One region of the Peribacillus sp. ACCC06369 genome, then DNA from elsewhere that is predicted to be linked to it. Evidence: riboswitches for the same ligand, from Rfam matches in the RefSeq annotation. Region 1 holds a riboswitch; the other holds the start of a gene.
The links. A riboswitch is a leader RNA that binds a small molecule or an ion and turns the genes downstream of it on or off. The one in region 1 is predicted to bind FMN.
Positions count from the first base shown of each region.

Region 1 (12,735 bases):
TACATCAGCCATTTTCTCGGCATCCATACCACAGATATCACAGCAAATGGGGTTCACTTCCCGCTGCTTTTCTTCAAAATAGTCCAATATTCCTGAACGGCGACATTCGTTTGCTTGTATCCAAATAAGGAAATTATTAAGCTTTTCTTGATTCCCGGATTTCCTCTTTTGACAATACTCTTTCATCTCTGCCACTTGATATAAAGGATCTTTATTTCCTGTAATGAACTGGGTAAAAAAACGAAGCTGGATTTCGTTCAACGAAAAAGATTGAGACAGCTGTTCTTTTTCTGATAGGGTCAAATTCGCCGGAATCTGTTGTGAAGCATTAAGGAAAGAGCAAACACCATCGATTTGCATATCCGTAGGCAACTGTTGCTCCATCAGATGCAGGGGAAGCCCTTCATCCCCGTCACTATATAATAAGACAGCCACACTTTGCTTCCTATCTCGTCCCGCCCTGCCTATCTCCTGAAGATAAGCTTCCATCGTGGATGGCATATGAAAATGGATAACGTACCTGACATCGGATTTATTTACACCCATGCCAAAAGCACTCGTTGCACATATAATTTTCAACTGACCGGAAATGAATTGCTGCTGAATGAGCATCCTTTGTTCCTGTTCCATGCCACCGTGATAATAATTGACGCTCTCAATCCCGTTTTCCTGTAAAAACCCAGTGACCGATTCCGCCAATTTTTTAGAGGAAAAATAAATAATTCCGCTACCTGTAAATTTCCTGACAAGCTCCAGTACACGGGATAGTTTCTCTTCGTAGCTGAACTTGCGCTCTACAATTATTGCAATATTATCGCGGTCAACAGATGAGACGGTTTCCTTGGCTTGTCCAATGTTGAGTTTACCAATGATATCCCTTCTGACTTCAGTGGTTGCAGTTGCTGTCAGGGCAAGAGTCAATGGATTGTTCAATTCACGCCTCACTTCTCCTAAATTCAAATAATCCGGTCGGAAATCATATCCCCATTGTGAGATGCAGTGTGCTTCATCGATGACGAATAGACCTATTTCTATAGATTTCAAGGATTTTATCACAGTCTCCAGGCTCAGCATTTCAGGAGATAAAAAGATAAAACGATAACTATGTAACCGGTCGAAAGCTTTCCTTTTTTGATTTAGATTCAAAAAAGAATTGAGGGTCAAAACACTTTTTTCGCCACTCATCTTGAGCTGATCTGCCTGATCCTGCATTAATGATAATAATGGGGAGACAATTAGGACAGTCTTATTCAAAAGATAGGCCGGCAACTGGTAACATAATGATTTACCGGATCCGGTTGGCAGCATCGCTAAAGTATGACGGCCGGACATCAATGATTCAACCACTTCTTTTTGTCCGGGACGGAATTCATCAAATCCGAATTTTTCTTTGAGGACTCGTTCTATATTCATCATCCATCACCTAATTTCGCAAGTACAAGCCGTATTTGGAAAAAGCTTATCTGTTTATTATCGACCATATTCTTGATTGCTTTAAGCTTTTTCGTACCAAGTTCCTTAATAGCAGCAGCAATTTCTCTCTCATCCTCGATAGACACATAATCGGATATTGGAAAACCTTTATCCGATAGGACAATTTCAACGAGGTGATCTTCAATGGTGTTGACTTTCAATCGGCGGATTTCAGCTATTTCCCCCAGGTTTTTCCCTGCCTGTATGTACCGTAAAGTAGTCTGTGTAGATTGTGTCAAATGAGGATTCTCACTCTTTTGCCAATCATTGGTTAACGAGGACAAAAGGGGGTATTCCGTTCCCGTTCCCGTATCCATTTCTGAAAGCATTTGATGCAACGAGTCAAGAAATGTAAAGCGAACATATTGTTCTTCTACATCTTTCCTTTTGGCAATCTGTTCAAACGTAAGCCCAATCCTATTTACCCCAGTTAATTTCAAAATGAAAATGTCTCGTTTCAAATCACTTTGACTTTCTAAAAGGGAAATCAGTTCTTCATATAGATGTTGAGCAATCAACACTCGGTCCTGACGATTGGCATGTAAGAATTCCTTCACGAAATATTGGATTTTCGGATTTCGTTGTATCGGATAAAAACGTCTTTCATTGTGGACAATATGGGATATGGTTTGAATGAGCAAGTTTAACCTTCCCCAGAAAACCGGGGTGATATTGTGATACTTCCAACCATTTATATACGTCGGAAAAGGATTATTATTAAAGTAATCGACTAACATTCCCTCTCCTTGCAGACTAATTTCATATGCATCTGATTTATTCGTTAAATTAATGTAGTCATGCTTAAGGAACTGTTCAATGTTTTGATTCAATTGCTGACGGGTAAATCGAGGTATTGTCCCAAATATATTCGTTAACCCGAATAAATGGGCATCCTGGATTGTTTGTGACGACTTCTTTCCCTGTAGCATATGGTATATAGCATAAATGGAACGTTCGCCTTGAAATTTTTTTATCGCATATAGAATGATTGCCTGTAGATAATTATTCATGGGACTCACATCCTTGTTTCATTTAACCAATAAACCCATTGTAACAAATATCTGCAAAAATCGCCGTTATTATTGATGAATACAAGGAAAATTATGTGACTAAATGACGAACCATGGTAGGACCCAAGTTAATTATTACGATGTTTTTCGTTGACATTCTACTACATGATAGTTATTATCAATACAATTTCTATTGAAAAGTTTGGCATTCGGTCTTACAATAAGAAAGAGATAATAATCTGAAATAAAAAGATTATCAGTTGTTAATCAACTTAGGAGGGGTTATATTCATGGCTAAATTTACTATTGTGGATAAAGAAACATGCATCGCTTGTGGTGCTTGTGGAGCAGCAGCACCAGATATATATGATTATGATGACGAAGGGATTGCATTTGTTACCCTTGACGATAATGAGGGAATCGTTGAAATTCCAGATGTACTAATAGATGATATGATGGATGCATTTGAAGGATGTCCAACGGATTCTATTAAAGTTGCTGACGAGGCATTTGACGGGGATGCACTAAAATTCGAATAAAGGTACAAGCCATTTTCAATCGAGAATGGCTTTTTCTTTTGGCCAATGTCGCTTATATATTCCCATACCAATGACATAAAAAAACAACCGGATATGGATATCCGGTTGTTTTTTTATATTTCTATCGTCAATGCCGTTAAGCATTTTTATATAATATTTGCTTATTGATCCATGTCTGTAATTTAATGAACAATAACATGAATACAGATGTGATGAGCACGCCTTTAATCACGTTGAAAGGCAAGATTGCCGTCGTGACGAACTTTCTCGACTCGGGTGCCGACATTGCATCCGCTCCCATAAAGAAGGTATAAGCCGGTAAAAAGACAAAATAGTTTAAAACGCTCATAAATACCGCCATGGAAACTGTACCCGCAAGTAAAGCGAACGTCATCCCTTTTTTTGAATTGATTTTATTAAATACATAATAAGTCGGCAAGACGAACAGTATTCCCGCAACAAAGTTAGCGATATGTCCCACTGGTACAGCAGTCAAGGTCCCTGTCATGACAAAATCCAATAGGTTTTTAAGGAATTCAACTAGAATCCCGGCCATCGGACCGAAAATCAATGCCGCCATCAGTGCTGGTATGTCGCTAAAATCAACACTCAGAAAAGGTGGAAATCCTGGGAACGGAAAATTTAAAAGCATCAATAAATAAGAAATGCTTCCCATCATGGCCAGTGTGACCATTTTTTTCACTTTGTTCTTTTTCATAGTTCTCTCTCCTTCTTTTCCGATCTACCTGAAAAAGAGGTTAGGGTTCCTTAATCATGTTGATGCTCAATAAAAAACCTTTAATTCCAATAGAATTAAAGGGATAAATTAAAGGTTACATCAAACAAACGTTCAGCAAATAACTGTTGAAACGCACTCAGGAACCTCCATCTTCTCCCATCCAGACTATACTGTCGGCTTTGGAATCACACCAAATCCTGCCCATAAGGCTCGCGGGCTTAGAAGAGAATTTCCTTCATCACCGCCGGTGGGGAATTACACCCCGCCCCGAAGATAGACCTATAAAATTTTGTTTTATCTTTCCCATTATATCCGAAATTCCTTTTTTGTGATAGCATTTTTTCTCAGTTGATACATTTAGGACTATAAATCACTTAAAAGAAAAATCGGATACACAAAATTATCATAATGAAAATATTTTTTCTTTTAAAGCAATCGATGTTGAAGCCATTAATAGTGCGGCATTAAACATACGATCCAAATGTAATTATTGTTTTAAGCGCTTACAATCAGAGAAGCCAAATTGACACAATTGGCATTTAAATTGTAAAATTAACTGAAATTTAAGATAATTCTTTTCCCTAGGAAGGTGTTTAGACGTGTATCGGATTTTAGTAGCAGATGCCATCAAACCAGAAGGACTCGGACCGCTATCAGAGGCTTCCAATATTCACCTTATTCAGAAGACAGTAGAGGAAGCGGAAAACGAACTTGATCAGATTGATGCAATACTTGTAAGAAGTGCAACGAAGGTTACGGAAGATTTAATGAACCGTATGCCGCAGTTGAAAATTATAGCACGCGCTGGTGTCGGCGTCGATAACATAGACATCCCCGCTGCGACAAAACGTGGGATTGTCGTGGTTAATGCTCCTGACGGCAATACCATTTCAACTGCAGAACATACATTTGCCATGATGGCTTCTTTAATGCGCCATATTCCGCAAGCTTATGCTTCACTGAAGAATGGGGAATGGAAACGTTCTTCATATACTGGAACGGAACTTCGCGGCAAAGTATTAGGTATAGTTGGATTTGGACGTATCGGAGGGGAAATTGCCAAACGTGCTAAAGTGTTTGGGATGGATGTAATTGTCTATGATCCGTTCCTGACTGCTGATCGTGCAAAGAAAATGGCCGTAACGTCCCTGCCGTTAAATGAATTGCTTCCTAAAGCAGATATCATTACTGTACATACTCCACTAACGAATGAAACTAGAGGTTTAATCAATAAAGAAAAACTGCTTACCTGTAAAAAAGGAGTTTATGTACTGAACTGCGCACGTGGTGGAATTCTAGACGAAGATGATTTATATGAAATGATAGTTGAAGGACATGTTGCAGGGGCGGCGCTGGATGTTTTCGTGGAAGAACCTCCACTTGGCCATAAACTGCTTGAATTGGATAGCGTCATTGCTACACCTCATCTAGGTGCATCTACGAAAGAGGCCCAATTAAATGTAGCCGTACAGGTTGCCCAAGAAGTTTTGACCTATTTCGAAGGAAATCCAGTTTCCAGTTCAATCAACCTTCCAGCGATTTCTAAAGAAGTGTTTGAAAAGGTACAGCCATTCTATCAACTTGTTCAGCAAATGGGATCCATTGCTTCTCAGTGCATGAATGAAGGGATTCAGGAAATCTCCGTTACGTATGCAGGAGAGTCATTGGACTTCGATACAGCGATTCTGACAAAAAGTCTAATCTCAGGCTTCTTCAAATCAAGGGTTGATGCATCAGTCAATGAGGTGAATGCCTTGCTGGTCGCAAAAGAGCGTGGCATTACAGTTGGTGAAAAAATCTCAACGGACTCTTTAGGATACTCTAACTTGATCAGCCTTAAAATAAAAGGTGACAACCGCGAATTAACAATAAGTGGAACTTATATCGAAAATTACGGTTCTCGAATTGTAAGCTTGAATGGTTTCAAAATCGACTTTCATCCGGAATCGAATTTACTTTATATCCAGCATACCGATAAACCTGGTGTAATCGGTAACGTAGGTAAGGTTCTTGGTGATCACGGAGTGAATATCGCCACCATGCAGGTAGGCCGAAAAGAAGCTGGTGGGGAAGCAATCATGGTTTTAAGCTTTGATGAACCATTGGCAGACAACATGAAACAATTTTTAATGGAAACAGAAGAAATTACATTCATGGCCCGTATTTCATTATAAGAAGAAAAAAGTGCCCGTCAGCGCGGGCACTTTTTTTAAATGTATAGAGCACCCCTCCATCATTTAGCCCGTCCCCTGCATCAATTCACTAGGTTCGGTGCTTTGGGCACCCATATGTCTTCAGTTAAATTCAACTGGCCGACCTCTTCAATTGGTGCATTTTCAAACTTCACTTTTTCAAAACCAAAATCCTTAGCAATGAAGAGTATGGCTTCTAAAGCTTGAAGGGATTCCTCACTATTTTCTATAGCTGCTTGATCTGACAATTGAATGGACACAAGATCTCCTTTTGAACGTATACTTTCCCATTTAAGGTCATCCGGGATTGCAGGTGAAATCCCCTCCATGTCCGGCTCCCCTTTTCCAGCTTGAAGTGCCTCTTCAATGTCCCGATAATCCATATTGCTTGGAACTAGGAACCTTGGAGAGGATTCATCTCTTTGGTAAAGTAGGTATGTGCGTTTTTGTTGATGAGGTATATCCGCCTCCTTTAAAAATCCCTTATTGGCAAACATTGCCCCTTGCTTACCACCTGTAGAAAAAGTCATCTTCTCTATATCATTATAGGAAAGCGTTTCTTCCATCGAATGGAGAAAAAGAGTATCCTCTTTCAATAATCGGCTGTTTTCTCGAAACTCAATATGAGCAGTGGTCATATCGTTTCCTTGGTTAATCTTTATATCAAGCGGAAAATAGTCAGATAGCCCATATTGCTCTTCATCGATATTGGACATTTGATTCGTTAACCGATTCAGTGTATCCGCTTTGTCATAATGTTTGAGTTTAATTGATATGGGAACGATGAAATTCATTTGATCATCAGGTACGCCTATGGTAATGACCGATGCATTTTTAAGGTCGTCTTGATAAATCGCATGTGCAAAAGTTTTTTCCTTTTCCCCTGTTAGAGGTTCTATTTCTGAAACCTCGTCTTTAGATTCAATCTCCGCTTGCTTACTCAAAAACTCTTGATTACCCTGTTTATCTTCTGAGGTATTTTCTTTGATATTTGCATTTTGCCGTTCCTGATCTGCCATTTCCTTATTTTCGGATATGGATAATTTCCCATTACCGCTGCTGTCCTCTTCCCTTGTAGTTCCCTTGTTTCCAATAATTAACGATGACGCCAAAACAACCATTAAGAATAAGGAGGCCACACCCGCAATTAGAGGTATCCAGTGTTTCTTTCTTTTTTTATCATGTATTCTCGCATACACCTCTGCCTTGGTTCGGTCATCTTTTAATTTCGGAAGCCCGCGTAGCATGTCTTCAATTTCGTTTTCTTTCCAACGGGATCTTCTCATTGCGGTGGCCCTCCTTTCCTGATAAATCTTCCATCAATGTTTTGATTGCCTTTAAAGCACGGTGCTGGGTCGTTTTTACCTTACTTTCACTCCAATTTAATATTTCTGCAGTTTCCGTAATGGACATGCCCTGAATGTACCTTAAAATGATGACGGATCTTTGATCGACGGTACATCTGTTTAAACATTGATAAATATCTTGGATCTCATCGTTCATGATGGCCACTTCTTCCGGAATGGGCTGAGTATCTTTAATCAATTGCCTATCCCAATCAAAGTTAGGAAAGATTTTGTCTTTCCACCCTTTTTGTTTCCGAAAATAATCAATCGTCACATTTCTGGCAATCGAATAAATCCACGTTTTTTCACTGCTTTTTCCTTCGAAGCGTTCATAAGCCTTCATAACCCGGATATAGACCTCCTGAACAAGGTCCTCTGCCGTTTCTCGATTTTTAGTCATATAAAAAATGAATTGATAAACTTCCTGATGATATTTTTCATATAGATCGTGGAAAACGGAATCCATCATTTCCCCACATCCGTTCATAAATATAGTCGTCATTCCTCAATAAAAGTTACATACTTCGGCTTTAATCTTAATATAAAATTCCGTCATTTCCACATGTCCGGAACTTCTTATCTTGTTCCCTAAAAAAAACAAAGACAAGTTGGAAATGAATCCAATTGCCTTTGTCTTCACAGTTCCCTATGAAACAATTTTTTTTGGAAAGCTGTCCGTCATTCAATCGGCATTTTCCATAATTCGAGGCAGGATAAAACTGAACGTTGTCCCTTTATTAGGTAAACTGTTTACCGAAATGTAGCCATCATGGGCATTGATTATATTTTTTACGATGGCCAAACCCAATCCGGTACCTGATCGGCCGCGGGTCCTTGCCTTATCCGCTTTATAAAACCTCTCAAATACAAAAGGTAAATCTTCTTCGGGAATACCAGATCCAGAGTCCCTCACATCAATGATCAGACCTCTTCGATCACTTGTCCTCTGAATGACATCAATGTTACCGCCTGGAGGAGTATGACGAATCGCATTATCAATTAAATTAGTCAAAACCTGTTCAATACGGTCAGGATCAAAATGCCATTCAATTTCATTGTCTTGAAGACTGACTGATATTGTAATCCCTTTTTCTTTGGCTAGCCCGGAAAACTTACTTGTAATCCTCTTTAAATAAGGTGAAATTGGTACATGTTCAAAGCTAAGGTTCATTTTTCCCGATTCCAATTTAGCCAGATCGAGCAGATCATTGACTAAACGTCCCATTCTCAAAGACTCATCATAGATGATGCGGGCCATCTCCACCTTTTCCTCTTCACTGCCCGCAATATCATCAACGATCGCTTCACTATATCCTTGCAGCATTGAAATGGGCGTTCTTAACTCATGGGAGACATTGGCTATGAAATCCGTCCTAAGTTTGTCCATACGTCTTTCATCACTCATATCCCGTATGATGGCCACCGCTCCCCGAATATTGTCGGCATTTGTATATAGCGGGCTGACAATGAATCCCCAATCTCTGCCCTGCAAGGTAATTTCCCCGACTTGCTCCTTATCGAAGGACTCTGATTCATCAAAAAGATTCATCAAAACCAAGGGGACATTCACGTTATCTTCCCGGTTATTGCCTTTTTCAAAGTACCAGGACTGGAGAAATCTTTCCGCTGGCGGATTCGTTTCAAGGATTGTGCCATCTTTATTGAAGGTAATGACCCCATCAGCCATACTGCTAAGAATGCTTGAGAGATGTTCCTTTTCCTGACTGAGTGCATTCATATTGAATTTCAGCTGCTTCCTCATCTGATTAAACGCTATGGCCAACTCACCGATCTCATCTTGAGTCAAGATTGGAACCTTTGTATCAAATTTCCCCCGGGCAATCGCCAGTGCGGCTTCCCTCATCTTCACCAATGGGGCATTGATTCTTGTAGATAAAAAGAAAGCAAAAATCGTTGTCAAAATAATGGCGATGCCCGCTGCCAATAAAATGAACTGTGTAGTGGATTTTGTGGTTTCTTCCATGGACTCCAATGATTGAAATAAGAAAACTTCATCCTGTTCCCCATTCAATTCAAGTGGAATCCCAACAACGATTGCGGATAATTCCTCTTTACCCGGATCATGGGATAGCGCCATTTCCTTTTTTACAGTCTTTCTTTCGGTAAAAACCTTGAGCAATTCAGGATCATTCTTAATGGATTCCGGCGTGATTTCAAACTCCTTATCTCCTCCAATGGATGAGAAAATCATTTTGTCATCGTTTAGAATGATCATTTTCGTTTCGTTTCCTATTAATTCCGAAGCTATTTGTAAAACCTCATTGTTAGATCCCTGATGGTCATTTGTTACCTTAATGATTTGTTCGGCCGTTTTGGTTAAATCATTTTCAATATTTTCAATTTGGAAATTCTCAAAGAATTCGACCAGCAGAACGGTTAAAACGATTAATACGAATGACACGAGCAATAGGATCGTTGCCCATAGCTTCCCTACGACACTGCCCCACAGCATCAGTCATTAACGACTTCGAACTTGTAACCTACACCCCAAACAGTGACAATCATCTTGGCTGCGTTTTCGGATATGCGGTTTAATTTTTCACGTAAGCGTTTAACATGCGTGTCAACAGTTCGAAGATCTCCAAAGAATTCATAATGCCACACTTCTTTTAACAATTGCTCCCGATCGAAAACTTTATCTGGGGATTTAGCTAAGAAATATAATAATTCATATTCTTTTGGTGTTAATGAAACCTCTTTGTTATCAGCAAGTACACGGTGGGCATCATTATCAATGGTTAGATGCGAGAAGACGATCACATCTTTTGCCGTCGTTTCCGTCTGCATGTAACCCGTGCTTGAGGAGCGTCGCAATAAAGCTTTAACCCTTAACACGACTTCACGGGGACTGAACGGCTTTACGATATAATCATCGGTCCCCACTTCGAACCCTTGAACGCGGTTCACTTCTTCCCCTTTAGCAGTCAGCATGATAATAGGTGTCGTCTTCTTCTCCCTTAATTCACGGCAAACTTCGATTCCATCTTTACCAGGCATCATAATATCCAATAAAATTAAATCATAATCATTTTCAAGGGCTTTTGTTAAAGCCACATCTCCATTTTCAGCTTCATCAATTATATAATCTTCTCTTTCCAAATACATCTTTAACAGCCGGCGGATTCTTTCCTCATCATCCACCACGAGAATTTTAATAGCGTTATACATTATGTAATCAGCCTCCTATCATTTATTCTACAAAATGAAAACTTCCCTGACTAATAATTTTTCCTTCCAAAGTACGATAATGAGCCAATTTCGCATGGCTTTTATGGACCTTTCACCATATTGTCACAAAAAAAGACCTCACCCGTTTCCTCTGTGAATTCATAGTGGGTATTTCACTGAAATATCATATATAAAGTGAGGACGGAAAAAGGGATCATTCTCTAGAAAAATCGACAAGCCAACCCTCGACGTTTCTATCAAAAGACCCCCTTCATCTAATTATTACAATACAGAATCAAGCATATGAATGCAAACCAGCAATAACAAGATTAACAAATATCAAGTTAAATATCATTATGGCAAAACCGATGACCGCAAGCCATGCTGATTTTTCCCCTTGCCACCCCTTTGACATGCGCAGATGTAAAAAGGCCGCATAAAACAACCAAGTAATCAGAGCCCAGACTTCTTTCGGATCCCAGCCCCAGAATCGTGTCCAGGCCACTTGAGCCCAGATCATTGCAAAAATGAGGGCACCGAGTGTAAAGATCGGAAAACCGATAAGGACTGAACGATAACTAATCTCGTCCAATAAATTCAAATTCACATTTTTAACGATCGGCTTAATCAATGCTGCCACTCTTTTACGGGCAATCAATCTTATTAGACCATACAGGACGAGTCCCATACCGATTGACCAAATGACTGTATTCAGTTTCTTGGCATTGATCAGGGCAGGCATGTTCACCAGTGGTTCAAACCGATCCGTCTCGGTTAGTTCCCCTTCATGGGGACCTACAAGTGCAGGAAGGTTAAATTCTTGCTTAGCTGGCACACCTTTTTTATCGACCCAATCAAAATTCGCCTTATAATCCATGGCGGCAAAAGTAGAAGTGATGATGACGAAACCGATGGTACTGACTAATGTGAACATGATGACTTCAAGCCAAAACGTTCTTTTGCTCGCTTGTGACTGATCGACGAATTTGATTAAATAAATGATGGCTGCAACGAAACTTATCGCAAGGATCGACTGTCCTGCCGCTGCGGTCGTTACATGAATATGAAGCCAATCGCTCTGCAAAGCAGGAATGAGCGGCGAAATTTCTGTAGGGAACATACTTGCGTATGCAATTATCAATAACGCAATCGGTAAAGCGAATAACCCAAGTGCAGGTGTTTTATAAAGGAAATAAATTAGTATGAAAGCACCGACCAGCATCATTCCGAAAAAGGTCGTAAATTCGAACAGGTTACTTACCGGGGCATGGCCAGCAGCAATCCATCTAGTGATGAAATACCCAATTTGCGCAGCGAAACCGAGAATGGTGATGAAAATGCCAAGTTTAGCCCATTTGTTTTGTTTCTTTTCCTCCGCTCCACTTTTATCCTTTATCGATCCCCCAAATAAAAAGGTAGCGATCAGATATGATAAGAAAGCTGCATATAAAAAGTTACTGCTTAATTCAGCCATTTAAAACTTCCCCCTTATTAGAAGATTTCTCCTCCTCAAGTTGATCCGTTGGTTCGCAAAGAGATGTTGATTCTATCGCTTGTCCTATATCTCTTTTAATGCCGTGCCAGTTTTTGTTTGTATGGCCGGCCATTAATATCTCATCATCTTTCCTTTTAATCCATATACGCCGGTGATTCCAATATGAGCCTTGGACAACACCTATCATGAAAATGATTCCACCAGAGAATAGGATCCAAAGCGTTAAATCCTTCCTAACGGTCAAAGCCGTGACATCTTGGGTTTCCACACCATTAAAGGCCATTTTATATGTATTTTCCCCTAAAGGCTCCACAGTCTCTTTAATCGCTACGAAACTGACTTCACCCTCTGGCTTATCCGGAGTATGCATTTTAAAGATAAATGCTGGATTATTCGGAATCTTCGATATCGTTCTAGGTTCACCTTTTTCATCGAACTCGAAATCAGGGAAGTAACTGATCAAATCAACAGAATAACCTTCATCCAACTCGTATTTCTTTTCAGGATTATTCAAATCAACCTTTAAGCTGCCATATTTCTCTTCGGTTTCTTTATTTATCAAATTAAAAGACATCGTACTGAGCTCATCCAGTTTATAGTCTACTTGGTAGAGGGCATAATGATCATGTTTCAAAGGTTCATTGACTTTGATTTTAAAATCTTTAAGCTTATCAAGGTCCACTTTCTCCCCTGGTATGGTTTCTCCCTTGCGCTCATAGAGCGTTACATCGGATTGATAGGTTTTAGCTATC
Region 1 covers NZ_JAUCEN010000002.1:3,386,508-3,399,242, forward strand. Annotated here, with positions in the region: gene QUF78_RS17230 (RecQ family ATP-dependent DNA helicase) at 1-1,413, opposite strand, end outside; gene QUF78_RS17235 (YpbB family protein) at 1,413-2,483, opposite strand; gene QUF78_RS17240 (ferredoxin) at 2,774-3,022, shown strand; gene QUF78_RS17245 (ECF transporter S component) at 3,159-3,740, opposite strand; FMN riboswitch at 3,906-4,040, opposite strand; gene serA (phosphoglycerate dehydrogenase) at 4,361-5,935, shown strand; gene QUF78_RS17255 (hypothetical protein) at 6,016-7,239, opposite strand; gene sigX (RNA polymerase sigma factor SigX) at 7,205-7,765, opposite strand; gene QUF78_RS17265 (ATP-binding protein) at 7,982-9,775, opposite strand; gene QUF78_RS17270 (response regulator transcription factor) at 9,772-10,488, opposite strand; gene ccsB (c-type cytochrome biogenesis protein CcsB) at 10,784-11,962, opposite strand; gene resB (cytochrome c biogenesis protein ResB) at 11,955-12,735, opposite strand, start outside.

Region 2 (12,735 bases), 2.8 Mb from region 1:
CATCCTGGCTAATTCATATAAGTCACCCATTGGAACGCTGGTGATCGCGGAGACGGTTGCAGGGTCATATTGGCGGACGTGTTCGCGCAATTCAGCAGCACCCACTGTGTATTCATCAAGAAAAGGCTGATCGACTAGATTCTCGGCAAATAGAATATGCATTAAACCGAGGGCAAGGGCACTATCGGTACCAGGCAGAATCGGTATGAACCAATCTGCCCACTTACCGGTTTGGTTTTTATGTACGTCAATGACAACTACTTTGGCCCCGTTTTTTCGGGCTTGCTGTGCAAGCGTAACTTGGTGCATATTTGTGCTCACCGCATTAATGCCCCACATGATGAAAAGCTTTGTATGAATCGTTTCTTCAGGGTCGATGCCGAAAGAACCACCCATTGTATAGTTGTATCCGACTGAGCCGGCCGCGTTACAAATGGATCGCTCAAGCATGCTTGCACCGAGTTTGTGAAAAAAACGGCGATCCATGCCCTCTGCGCTTAGGTTACCCATGTTTCCATAAAAGCTGTAGGGAAGTATGCTTTCAGGGCCATGCATTTCGAGCAGATCATTCCATTTGAAAGTAATTGTGTCAATGGCCTCTTCCCAACTGATTGGAGCGAATTTCCCTTCTCCTTTCGGGCCGATGCGCTTTAATGGCTGCTTTAAGCGATTGGGGTCATATAGGCGGGCAGTCATGTTCCGGACCTTGTTGCAAATATTCCCTTTGGTGACTGGATGATCAGGGTCCCCCTGAACTTTAATGATTTTCCCGTCCTTTTTGTGCAGCAGTAGACCGCATTGATCAGGACAGTCAAGAGAGCAAACAGAGGGAAAGACTCCATCTGGCTGATTGATATAGGATTGCATGGGCGTATTCCTCCTAATAATTTAATCTAATAAAATGAATTTTCTTAATTATATTGAAAGTGAAATCGTTGATAGGTGCAAGAACTTCTTAACATATGTTTTTTTTTCTGATAAGCTTACAAGATGAAAATTAACCTATAAATAGGAGGATTCATTTTTGGAATATGGAATTATAATATCAATTGGAATATACATGGCAGGCATGCTGTTAATTGGTTATTTGGCCTATCGGAGAACGGCCAACTTAACGGATTACATGCTTGGCGGCCGGAACTTGGGCCCAGCTGTAACTGCATTGAGTGCAGGTGCTTCCGATATGAGCGGCTGGCTGTTGATGGGTCTTCCCGGTGCAATGTACATAAGCGGGTTAAGTGCTGGCTGGATTGTCATCGGCCTGTGTGCAGGATCTTATTTAAACTGGTTATTCGTGGCACCAAGACTTCGGACATATACGGAAGTGGCCGGCAATTCGATTACGATTCCCGACTTTTTGGGAAATCGGTTTAAAGATGGATCACGGATTTTGAAAGTTGTATCAGCATCGGTCATTTTAATCTTCTTCACCTTTTACACCTCTTCAGGTATGGTAGCAGGCGGTGAGCTTTTCCGCTCCGCTTTCAATTTGGATTACCGGTGGGGCATCTGGCTGACGGCGAGCGTTGTTATTCTTTACACATTATTTGGCGGATTCCTGGCTGTTAGCTGGACGGACTTCGTACAAGGTACGATTATGTTCATTGCCTTAATTCTAGTACCAGTTGTCACGATTGTAAATATTGGTGGCTGGGATCCTACCTTCAATGAAATAAAATCGATTAACCCGAATTTATTGCATGCTTTCGAAGGAACATCAACCATTGGCATCATATCTCTTCTGGCATGGGGACTTGGTTATTTCGGGCAGCCTCATATAATCGTTCGATTCATGGCGGTTTCATCTGTTAAGGAATTGAAAAGTGCACGGAGAATCGGTATGGGCTGGATGATTTTTGCTATCGTGGGAGCGATGTTCACCGGATTGGTAGGGATTGCTTATTTTAATCTGACAAGCAGTCCTTTAGGGGAAAAAAGTGCAGAGTCTGTCTTCATCATTTTAGCTAAAGAACTGTTTCCTTCTTTAATTACAGGCTTCTTGTTGGCGGCGATTTTGGCAGCGGTCATGAGTACGATTGCGTCTCAGCTGTTAGTTTCTGCAAGTGCCCTGACGGATGATTTCTATAAGCAGTTCATTCGGCCGAATGCATCGGATAAGGAATTAGTGCTAGTGGGCCGGTTTGGAGTTTTGGCAATTTCTGCCATCGCTCTCATTTTAGCTTTTAATCCAAGTGGTACGATCCTTAAATTGGTGGGTTATGCATGGGCCGGTTTTGGAGCGGCCTTCGGTCCGGTCATTTTGTTAAGCCTGTACTGGAAGCGAATGACGAAATGGGGAGCCCTGGCGGGAATGATTGTCGGTACCTCAACAGTAATCGTTTGGGAAATGATCGAAGAGTTAGCTGAAGTATACGAAATCATTCCTGGTTTCATCGCTGGAACAATAGCGGTCGTTGTTTTCAGCTTACTATCGGCCAAGCCTTCAAAAGTTATAGAAGAGGAATTCAATCAAGCCATCAAAAACCTCTCTTGATCATTTAACCCAGTTGTTTTTTAGATATAAACAATGAACGCCATAGATATGGTACAATATCCAAAGAGTCCTTATGTGGAAAACATGAGGGCTTTTTTTGAGTGATTTGGGAATAATAAACCAAAAAACATTACAAAGGATAAAACATGAACCAATCTCATAAAATTGCATGTAAAGTGGCTATTATATATATAATCATTGGGGTCTTATGGATTATCGTTACGGATTACATCTCTATGACACAGGCAAAGGCGGATGTTCAGATATATGCAATGTTTCAACATTCCAAAGGATGGATGTTCATTTTCATAACCGGGCTTTTCTTATACTTCATAATCAGGTATTGGACGGGGAAAATGTTGAGGTCCCAACAGGAATTCAATCTAAAGGATGAACAGTATCAGTCGCTGTTCAAGCATAACCCCGATTGTGTCCTTGAACTGAATCTTGAAGGAAATGTCGTTTCAATTAACCCGGAAGCTGAAAAGCTGTTAGGTCATCACAGTGACAATTTGAAAGGCAAGAATGCGAATCATCTCATCAACTGGAATGAAAAGGAAAAAGTATCTGTTTTCTTTATACAGTCCCTTCAAGGCGAAGCCGTAAAATTCGAAACGACCATCCAGAATAAGAGTGATGAAAAGCGGATAATCCGTGTAACCTTTCTACCGATCATCGTTCAAGCGGAAATGCTTGGAGTATATGCAATCGTAAGGGATATTACTGAATTGCGGCGCGAAGAGGAATTGATGGTCATGTCGGAAAAGCTATCTGTAATCGGACATCTGGCTGCTGCCGTCGCACATGAGATAAGAAATCCGCTGACATCTTTAAAAGGATTCGTACAATTAATGGACATGACACAGGAGGTCAACCCGCTGCATTCTGATATCATGTTGAAGGAAATTGACCGAATTAATATTATCTCAAGTGAACTGTTGGTTCTCGGAAAGAAACAGGATGTCGCATTCCGAAGGATAGATCTTGCCGACAGTTTACAACAGGTATTCACGTTGATGCAAGCAGAGACGAATTTGAATAATATCGAAATGGGGTTTAGGGTTAAAACCGCTGAACCGATTTATATTATGGCTGATTCAATTGAACTTAAACAGTTGATAATCAATGTTGTCAAGAATAGCATTGAAGCGATAGAGGATAATGGGAAAATTGATCTGTCGCTGCAAATCCTCGATGATCAAGCTGTAGTCAGCGTGAGTGATAATGGCATAGGAATGATGCCCGAGCGCCTTGAAAGGATTGGTGAGCCTTTTTATTCGACGAAGGAAAAGGGCACAGGGATCGGACTTGCAATTTGCCGGAAGGTCGTTCATCGCCTTGACGGGGAAATGCATTTTGAAAGTGAGATAAACAAAGGGACGACGGTTACAATTCGTATTCCGTTGGCTACTGGACAAGAATAAGTGGTACTATGAAAGATAGGAAAAGTTTTATATTAAAGGAGAACGATATGAGCGAATTACCTGCATTAGTGAACGATAGAAAACCATATATACAAGAGGTCTGGAAAAAGTCCGGATTCGGACAACTTACCCCGATTCAAACTAAAGCGATTCCCGTGATTGTTGAGGGAAAAGACATCATGGCTGAATCACCGACTGGAACCGGAAAAACTTTAGCTTATTTACTTCCAGTGTTAGAAAAGGTAGATCCTGAAAAAAAATCGCCGCAAGCTTTGATTTTGGCATCATCCCGAGAACTGGTCATGCAAATCAATGAAGAAATTCGCATTTGGTCAGAGGGAAGCGGCATAACGGGTGCAGCATTCATCGGCGGTGCTAATGTGAAAAGGCAGTTGGACAAACTGAAGAAGCATCCACAGGTAATTGCCGGAACACCGGGTAGGATTTATGAATTGATTGCCCAAAAGAAATTGAAGATGCATGAAGTTAAGACGATTGTACTTGATGAAGGTGACCAATTGATCACTCCAGAGCATATGGGTACGATCAATAATATTATCAAAACAACCCTTAAAGACAGGCAAATAATGGTATTCTCGGCAACTCTGCCAGAGGAAACTGAAAAAGCGGCCCGAGGATTCATGAATGAACCCGAAATGATAAAGGTCGATAAGCATGAAAAAATGGAATCGAAAGTGGATCATCTGTACTTTGTTGTAGAGAGACGGGAAAAATCCAAGATTCTTGAGAAAATCACAAGACTTAAAGATGTGAAGGCCCTTGCCTTCCTGAATGATATAGCAGAACTGAGCGTCTTACATGAAAAGCTGAGCTATAAAGGTGTTGAAATGGGCGTGCTTCACGGGGAATCCAATAAAGTCGACCGGGAGAAAGCGCTGCGCAAGCTTCGTTCCGGAAAATCCCCGATGTTGATAGCAACGGATGTAGCGGCTAGGGGGCTTGATATTAAAGGTCTTACTGCGGTCGTTCATATTGATATGGCTGATAACATCGATCAATATATCCATAGATCAGGGAGAACTGGGCGTGCAGGTGCAGACGGCACTGTTATTTCAATCGTAACGGAAAGAGAAGAGCGAGAGTTGAAAAAAATGGCTCGTGAACTGGAGATTCCATTAACAAGAGTAACCTTCTATGGTGGAAACATCGTAGTCGATGAATGATTTGGAAAAGGGATGGCCGTGGCGGCTGTCTCTTTTTTTTTACAAACACGATTAGGATTTAAGCAGGGAACATATACCATCCGACCAATTCTTAAAACTCCTCCTTTTCTTTAAAAATTAAGTGGATGCTCAATTTGAATTCGCTCTACAGGACCTTTCACTGTCTTAAAATGGTGGGATTCCCAGTTAACCAAAAATATGCGGATGAAAATGAGTGAACCTCCAACTGCAACGTACCAGTGAACAGGGTCATCCAGCAAGAGGAATAACGGGTTCATGAATGTCAAGATCGACAATTCCCCGGCTGAATTGGTCCTTAAACCTATAAAGAAGCATCCCCTGACACCAGCTGTCTGGAAAAAAAGATGATACTCCATTTGGACCAATTCTTGATCTTTTTGAGTGCGGGCGTTTGATGAGCTTAACGACTATGGCCATGCTGAAATCTGCTAGGATGAACCGAAACACTGCCAGTAACTTAGGGTGAAGTACGCAAAGCCAATTTGTCCTATAGCGAATGAAGAACCCATTAAAGCAGTCGTTAATATAACCAGAAAACCAAAAATGAATTTGTTCATCTTGCGCCCTGCCAAAATCTTTATCTATAAATTCTGATTGTGAAATTAAATTATATATACTGAATTCTGGAGTTTATTGATGGGGATATTCATGCATGAAAACGCTTCCTTTATATGGATTTTTGACATATGATAGCAATAGATATAGGTTAGGAGGAGACGATATGACAGGGAAGTATAAAAAGTTTGAAACGGCAGTCATACATGAAGGATATGACTCGAAGAAGCATTTAGGAAGCTTGGCAACACCCTTATTCCAAACCTCAACATTCACTTTCGAAACGGCCGAGCAAGGGGAACGGCGTTTTGCCGGTATAGAAGATGGATATATTTATTCTCGCCTTGGAAATCCCACGGTACAAGTGCTTGAAGAAAAGATTGCCGCTTTGGAAGGGGGGGAAGCTGGCCTTGCTTTCGGATCGGGTATGGCAGCGGTTTCAGCAGTGCTTTTTGCGTTAACTAAAACGGATGACCACATCCTGTGTTCACAGGGGCTATATGGATGTACATTCGGGCTTCTGCAGTTAATGAAAAATAAATACCGAATCACTCATGATTTTTGTGAAATGGATACAGAAGAACAAGTAAGGAAAATGATTCGGCCGGAAACGACCTGCATATATGTAGAAACCCCAATCAATCCGACGATGAAAATGATTGATTTAGAGATGGTAGTGAGAGTTGCGAAGGAATATAATGTAACGGTCGTAGTCGATAATACGTTTTCGACTCCCTACTTACAGAGACCGCTTGAATATGGATGTGATATCGTCCTTCATAGTGCGACAAAATATCTTTGCGGGCATGGGGATGTCGTTGCGGGCCTTGTTGTCGGCAAGAAGGAGTTTATGAAAAAGGTAGCTGGAACTACACAGAAGGATATCGGTGGAATCATTTCACCATTCGATGCCTGGTTACTATTGCGGGGGGTAAAGACCTTGCCTGTCAGGATGGACCGTCACTCGGCCAATGCAATGGAGATCTTTCATGAACTTAAGAAACATCCAAAGGTGAAAAAGGTATATTATCCAGGTGATGAAGCCTCACCGGATCATTATATAATGCAAAAACAGATGAAACATGGCGGCGGCATTATCTCTTTCGAATTGCATGGCACAAAAAAGGATGCGCAGGAATTCCTCAATAAATTGGAACTTATCAAAATTGCCGTCAGTCTAGGGGATGCCGAAACATTGATCCAGCATCCCGCCACCATGACGCACTCTGCCATTCCTGAAGATTCGCGGGAACAAATGGGCATCAGTGACCAACTAGTCCGTCTCTCAGTTGGCCTTGAAGCTTGGCAGGACGTATGGCATGATCTTCAGCAGGCATTTTAGGCAGCCATATTTCCTTTTCAGCTCCTTCTATTTTTGATGAAGATTGTGATGGACACGATAAAGATGAGAGCAGCCAGAATATAAGAAATGTCTGAGGTTACCGGGGAGGCGGCACCATTTCGGATCCCGATGCCTATGAACGCCCAAACGAATACGAGAGGATAGCACCAATCCCGGTTTTTACCTGCAAAGACAAAGGCCAGGATTGTTGCTGCAATCAGCAAAATGATTGTCCAAGCTACACTGGAAATCCCATAACCTTCCCATTTAATATAGGTAAGGTAATAAGAAATGTCAGCGATGGCAGCAACACTCACCCAGCCTGTATAAACGGAAAACGGAAATAGATCGAAAGCAGTATGCTCCACTTTTTTTATGCTTATATAAATGACCATTAATGTAGCCAAAAGAGCGATGATAATGAATACGGATAACAAAAAGTGTTCGTAATGCCAAGCCAAAAGCCAGGAACCATTCAGTACACAGCTTAAAGCGAACCAAGGGGAGGATGCCTTATAAACAGGGCTGTTAAGGTGGTTACCTAAAAACTGCCTGATTACCCAAATGGCCAGCAGAAAGTAGATAAAGCCCCATATGGAAAATACATAACCGGCAGGAGTGAAAAGGACATCCAATTTATCAGAGACCTCTCCTGATGTTTGGCCGTTCAATGGCAGGAAATTGGCTAGAAAATTCATTGTTACGACGAATAGAAAGAAAATCAAATTGGTGATGGCAATAAGCATGAGCTTCCTCCTTGTATGAATTGTGACTCCTATAACTTATTCCACCATTTAGGCATGTTTAATCTTTTTGGAGCACATCGGAGGTACTCGGAAATGAATTTCATTTTTCCATATAGAAAGGGATTTCCTGTAACTAATGAACCATTTAAGTTTAGAAATTTCAAATCTTTTTTCACTTTATGGCGTTAAAATATTCAAAAATTCATATTATTTTAGTCCTTCCGGTCGTAAGATCAAAAATAAACCGCCTAAACCTTTGTATTAAAGGGTTTGAGGCGGTTTTTATTTGTTCCATTTTAGTGTTTGGTAGGTAGGAAAGGTTGGCACAATTGAAGGGTGCATTGAATCGTATACTCCACACGAAATGCTAGCTTAAATGATAAAGCCTTAATGAGGACTTTGTAAATCGTCAAGAAGTTCCACCTGAAGAAGTAGGGAAGTAACTTTTTATTGTCTGAAAGTAATAACTGATAAAGGCTGTAATTTTTGGTTTGAATACAGAATTAGAAGACGAAAATACAAGATTGGTCTATGAGGATAAATCACAGATGTTAGATATAACCAGGCTTATGGGAGATTCATTTTATAGAACGTGGATAGATAATTTGAAATCATTAAGCATCCATAATTATGGGGGTTCCTAAATTGCCTAAACTTACAAACATCCGTTCTGTAATCGGATTCGAATACTCAAAATTTTTTTCAACATTAGAGCAAAATTCCCAAAGAAAATCTTTATAGAAAATATATAAAGAAAACCCTCTGAATTCGATTGTATAGTTATATTATCATCTATTCAATTGGGTGCTTTTTATCTTGGAGAAAGAAGATGTCAATATATTCATTAATGGGGACAAGCACAAGCGTAAATTTAGTAAATCCATATTATATAACAATACATGATATGGGGATGATTATATGGGGAAACATAGTTGTAAGAAAAAAAAGGATAAAAAGTGTTGCAAAAAAGAGAAACACAGTTGTAAGAAGGTAAAAGATTGTTGCAAGAAAAAAGAGAAAAAGTGTTGTAAAAAAGAGAGTAAAAAGCATTATTTTGAATGGAATAGTAAAATCAAAATCAGGTGGTAAGTACATTCCGATACAATATAGTAGTTTAGTTAATGGTAAGTTGCAAAGCACTAATTGAATTTAAATAGTTTAAATATTGCACTCATTCTTTGGGTGCTTTTTATTTTGGAGAAAGAAGGTGAGGAAATAGTATGGGTAAGCAGGCTTATTACAATAAATACAAACGTGATAAAGAAGCTAAGAAGTTCTATAACTCATCTGGTTGGAAGAAGTGCAGTGCTGTTGTATTGGCAGGAGACAATCATTTATGCCAGGAATGGTGGAAGAAACGGATCACACCTGTAGACATGGTCCATCACATATAACTTGCAGCTAACTTGATTTTTAGTATGGCCGAGCTTATGGGCCAAGTCTTTATAGTATCCATTGTGTGGTCCAAACTCTTTTTATTCATTTACATAAACTAGTCATTAACATATTCGAGACTTTGAAGAGGTGAGATTAATTGGGTTTAAACAAAAAATGTAAAGATTGAACAAAAGGTAGAGTAAAACGTCGAAGTGGATGTAAACGTGCCTGCTAAGGATAAAAAAGGGAATAGGGATCTTCCCTTACACGTGGTTAAAATCGGAAGGATATACAAAGTATCCAAAATTACTTTTTTAAAATGGCTTGATGGAGAAGGGCAAGGAGATTCATTCCTTGTTCTTTTTATTTTGTCGTGGTAATATGTCATTAATTAAAAGTCAATTCAGTGGTAGTTTTTTGGTAGGATACTTGGAAGGAATGAACAATATTCAACAGAACTATAAAACATTTCAATCAATATCATAACCGTAAAAATCCTATTACATAGGCTTTTAAATAACAACATAATACTAGAAAGCGCAGCAATGTGTTGATAGTGTCCTTCGGGGTCGGGTGAAAATCCCAACCGGCGGTGATGAAGAAATTCTAAGCCCGCGAGCCTGATAAAGGCAGGATTTGGTGAGATTCCAAAGCCGACAGTACAGTCTGGATGGGAGAAGGACGTGTGGAACCCAAGTGTATACGTACGCCTAATTTTTCAAAAAAGAAAATATTAGGCTTTTTAGGTATACAGTTTTTTTCACTCATTTCTCCTGCTAACTCCTTAGGTCTTCCTAAGGGGTTTTTTATATTTTATAAAAGGGGGAAAAACATGTTTACGGGAATCATTGAGGATATCGGTACCGTCCATTCCTTGAAAAAAGGAAAAAGCAGTATGGAGCTGTCGATTCGTTCTGAAAAAATCCTTGAAGATGTTCATCTGGGGGATAGTATTTCAGTCAACGGGGTCTGCTTAACGGTAACGTCCTTCACGAAAAGTTTGTTTACGGTCGATGTGATGCCGGAAACGGTCAAAGCTTCCTCGATCCGGACGTTAAAGTTGGGATCACCTGTGAATCTCGAACGAGCCATGAGTGCACAGGGAAGGTTTGGCGGTCATTTTGTTTCAGGTCATATCGACGGAACCGGAACAATCATAAAAAAAGAACGAAAAGAAAATGCCGTATATTATGTAATCCAATTGGAAGAAGGGCTCAGTACCTTTTGCATTCCAAAAGGATCTGTAGCCATTGATGGAACGAGCTTGACGATATTTGGAATCGAACGAAACCTTTTGACTGTATCACTGATTCCATTGACTCATCAGGACACCGTATTGGGGCAAAAAGCGGCTGGCGATATAGTTAACATCGAAAATGACATGATAGGGAAATATATTATACATCAAATGAAAAATGGTGATTCAAAACCAGGGTTGAATTTAGAGTTTTTGGCAGAGCACGGATTCTAATAAAAGGGCGGTGTAATGATGTTCCATACAATTGAAGAAGCGATCGAAGATTTGAAAGCTGGCAAGATAGTAATCGTATCTGATGATGAAGACCGTGAAAATGAAGGGGATTTTGTCTTGTTGGCCGAAAAGGCGACGCCGGAAGCGATTAATTTCATGGCGACTCATGGACGAGGTTTGATTTGTACAACCATTACTGAAGAATTGGCAGGAAAATTGAACCTGCATCCTATGGTAGGAGAAAATACCGATCATCATGGTACTGCTTTTACTGTTAGTGTCGATCATAAAAGCACTTCCACAGGAATCAGTGCTTTTGAACGGTCATTGACGATACTTGAGCTTCTTAAAGAGGATTCGGTCGCTGAAGATTTTCAAAGGCCTGGTCACACTTTTCCGATAGTCGCTAAAGAAGGCGGCGTACTGAGGAGGGCAGGACATACGGAAGCTTCGGTGGATTTGGCAAAGTTATGCGGTGCCGCTCCAGCTGGTGTCATTTGCGAGATCATGAATGAAGATGGATCGATGGCACGCGTATCCGATTTGGAAGTCATCGCTGAGAAATTCAACCTGAAATTCATCACGATAGCCGATTTGATTCGGTTTCTTCAACAAAGTGATATAATCGGGAAACAAGAATTTGAACTGAACATCCCGAATGCTTAAGGAGTTTAGCGCATTTAAATGAACAAAAAATGATATCTGTATAATAATTAGGAGGAATTGGACATGGGGAAAATTATTGAAGCACAATTAATCGGATCAGGATTGAAAGTAGGAATCGTTGTAGGAAGATTTAATGAGTTTATCACAAGCAAGCTTTTAGGAGGGGCATTGGATGGCCTTAAGCGTCATGGTGTTGATGAGAATGATGTTGACATCGCATGGGTCCCGGGTGCTTTTGAACTTCCGTTAATTGCGAAGAAACTTGTAAATACAGGTAAATATGATGCGGTAATCGGTCTTGGGACGGTAATCAGGGGTGCCACTTCACATTATGATTATGTGTGCAATGAAGCAGCTAAAGGCATGGCATCCGTTTCCTTGGACACAGGTGTACCGGTTATCTTCGGATTGTTGACAACTGAGAATATTGAACAAGCCATTGAACGTGCCGGAACTAAATCAGGTAACAAAGGCTATGAAGCTGCCGTTAGTGCCATTGAAATGGCCAACCTTGGAAAATTGATAGAACAGTGATTTCACATAAGGAGGCCGCAGGGATTAACATTTCCTGCGGTTTTTTTTTGATGTAATGGATTTTAGGTTATGTTACTCAGGTTCTGTTGAATGTGATTTGTGGCATGACGGCTATTTTAGTTTTTTTTTATATCTATTAAGGCAATAACGATTTCCTCAGATTTCCCCCTGTTATTTGGACAATTCTGAAATGGCCATAAGGGCCACTTGTTGGCGGGGTGCCTAGAAATATGGATAGAATGAGGCATAAAGTGATCATTGAATACATGATCATGATATCTTGAAGCATTAATGGTTTGTTGTTTTCCCCTGTCTGTTTTAAGGGAGTACATGGAAATGCCACGATTTCAAAGTAATGTGTTTTCATTATATATTGGTATAAATTCTGGAAAATAAAGAATCATAAGTGGGTTTTTCAAAAAAAAAAAGAACAAAAGCATCGCGTAATGGTAGCATGGTAAATTATGCGGATATGATTATGCTACAATTGTAAAGATTGCAATTGAAATTCATGTCTTTAGGGAAAAGTAAATTTATTAGTTATTAGGAGGGGTTTGTGTGTACCATCTCTTTACACATAATGATTTAGATGGAGTCGGTTGCGGCATTGTAGCTAAGCTGGCATTCGGAGAAGAAGTAGTTGTTAGTTATAATTCAATCGGTCGCCTTAATCAGAATGTAGGAGCATTTCTTGAGCAGGCTAAGATTGAAGATACATTGATTGTTACTGATTTATCGGTTGATGAAGATAACGAAAAAATGATTACTCAGTTTGTGGAAGATGGAGGTAAAGCGCTGCTGATCGATCATCATAAGTCAGCATTGCATTTGAATGAACATGATTGGGCATCTGTAACTGTCGAACAGGAAGACGGTAAACAGACGGCAGCAACTTCATTATTCTATCAGTATGCTGTTGAA
Region 2 covers NZ_JAUCEN010000002.1:573,301-586,035, forward strand. Annotated here, with positions in the region: gene QUF78_RS03510 (molybdopterin oxidoreductase family protein) at 1-867, opposite strand, end outside; gene putP (sodium/proline symporter PutP) at 1,025-2,494, shown strand; gene QUF78_RS03520 (ATP-binding protein) at 2,671-3,918, shown strand; gene QUF78_RS03525 (DEAD/DEAH box helicase) at 3,966-5,102, shown strand; gene QUF78_RS03530 (hypothetical protein) at 5,213-5,479, opposite strand; gene megL (methionine gamma-lyase) at 5,845-7,020, shown strand; gene QUF78_RS03540 (TspO/MBR family protein) at 7,038-7,766, opposite strand; gene QUF78_RS03545 (hypothetical protein) at 8,987-9,160, shown strand; FMN riboswitch at 9,699-9,829, shown strand; gene ribE (riboflavin synthase) at 9,976-10,614, shown strand; partial or broken gene ribB (3,4-dihydroxy-2-butanone-4-phosphate synthase) at 10,633-11,271, shown strand; gene ribH (6,7-dimethyl-8-ribityllumazine synthase) at 11,344-11,814, shown strand; gene QUF78_RS03565 (DHH family phosphoesterase) at 12,373-12,735, shown strand, end outside.
Region 2: another riboswitch for FMN. It lies ahead of ribE (riboflavin synthase); the one in region 1 lies ahead of QUF78_RS17245 (ECF transporter S component).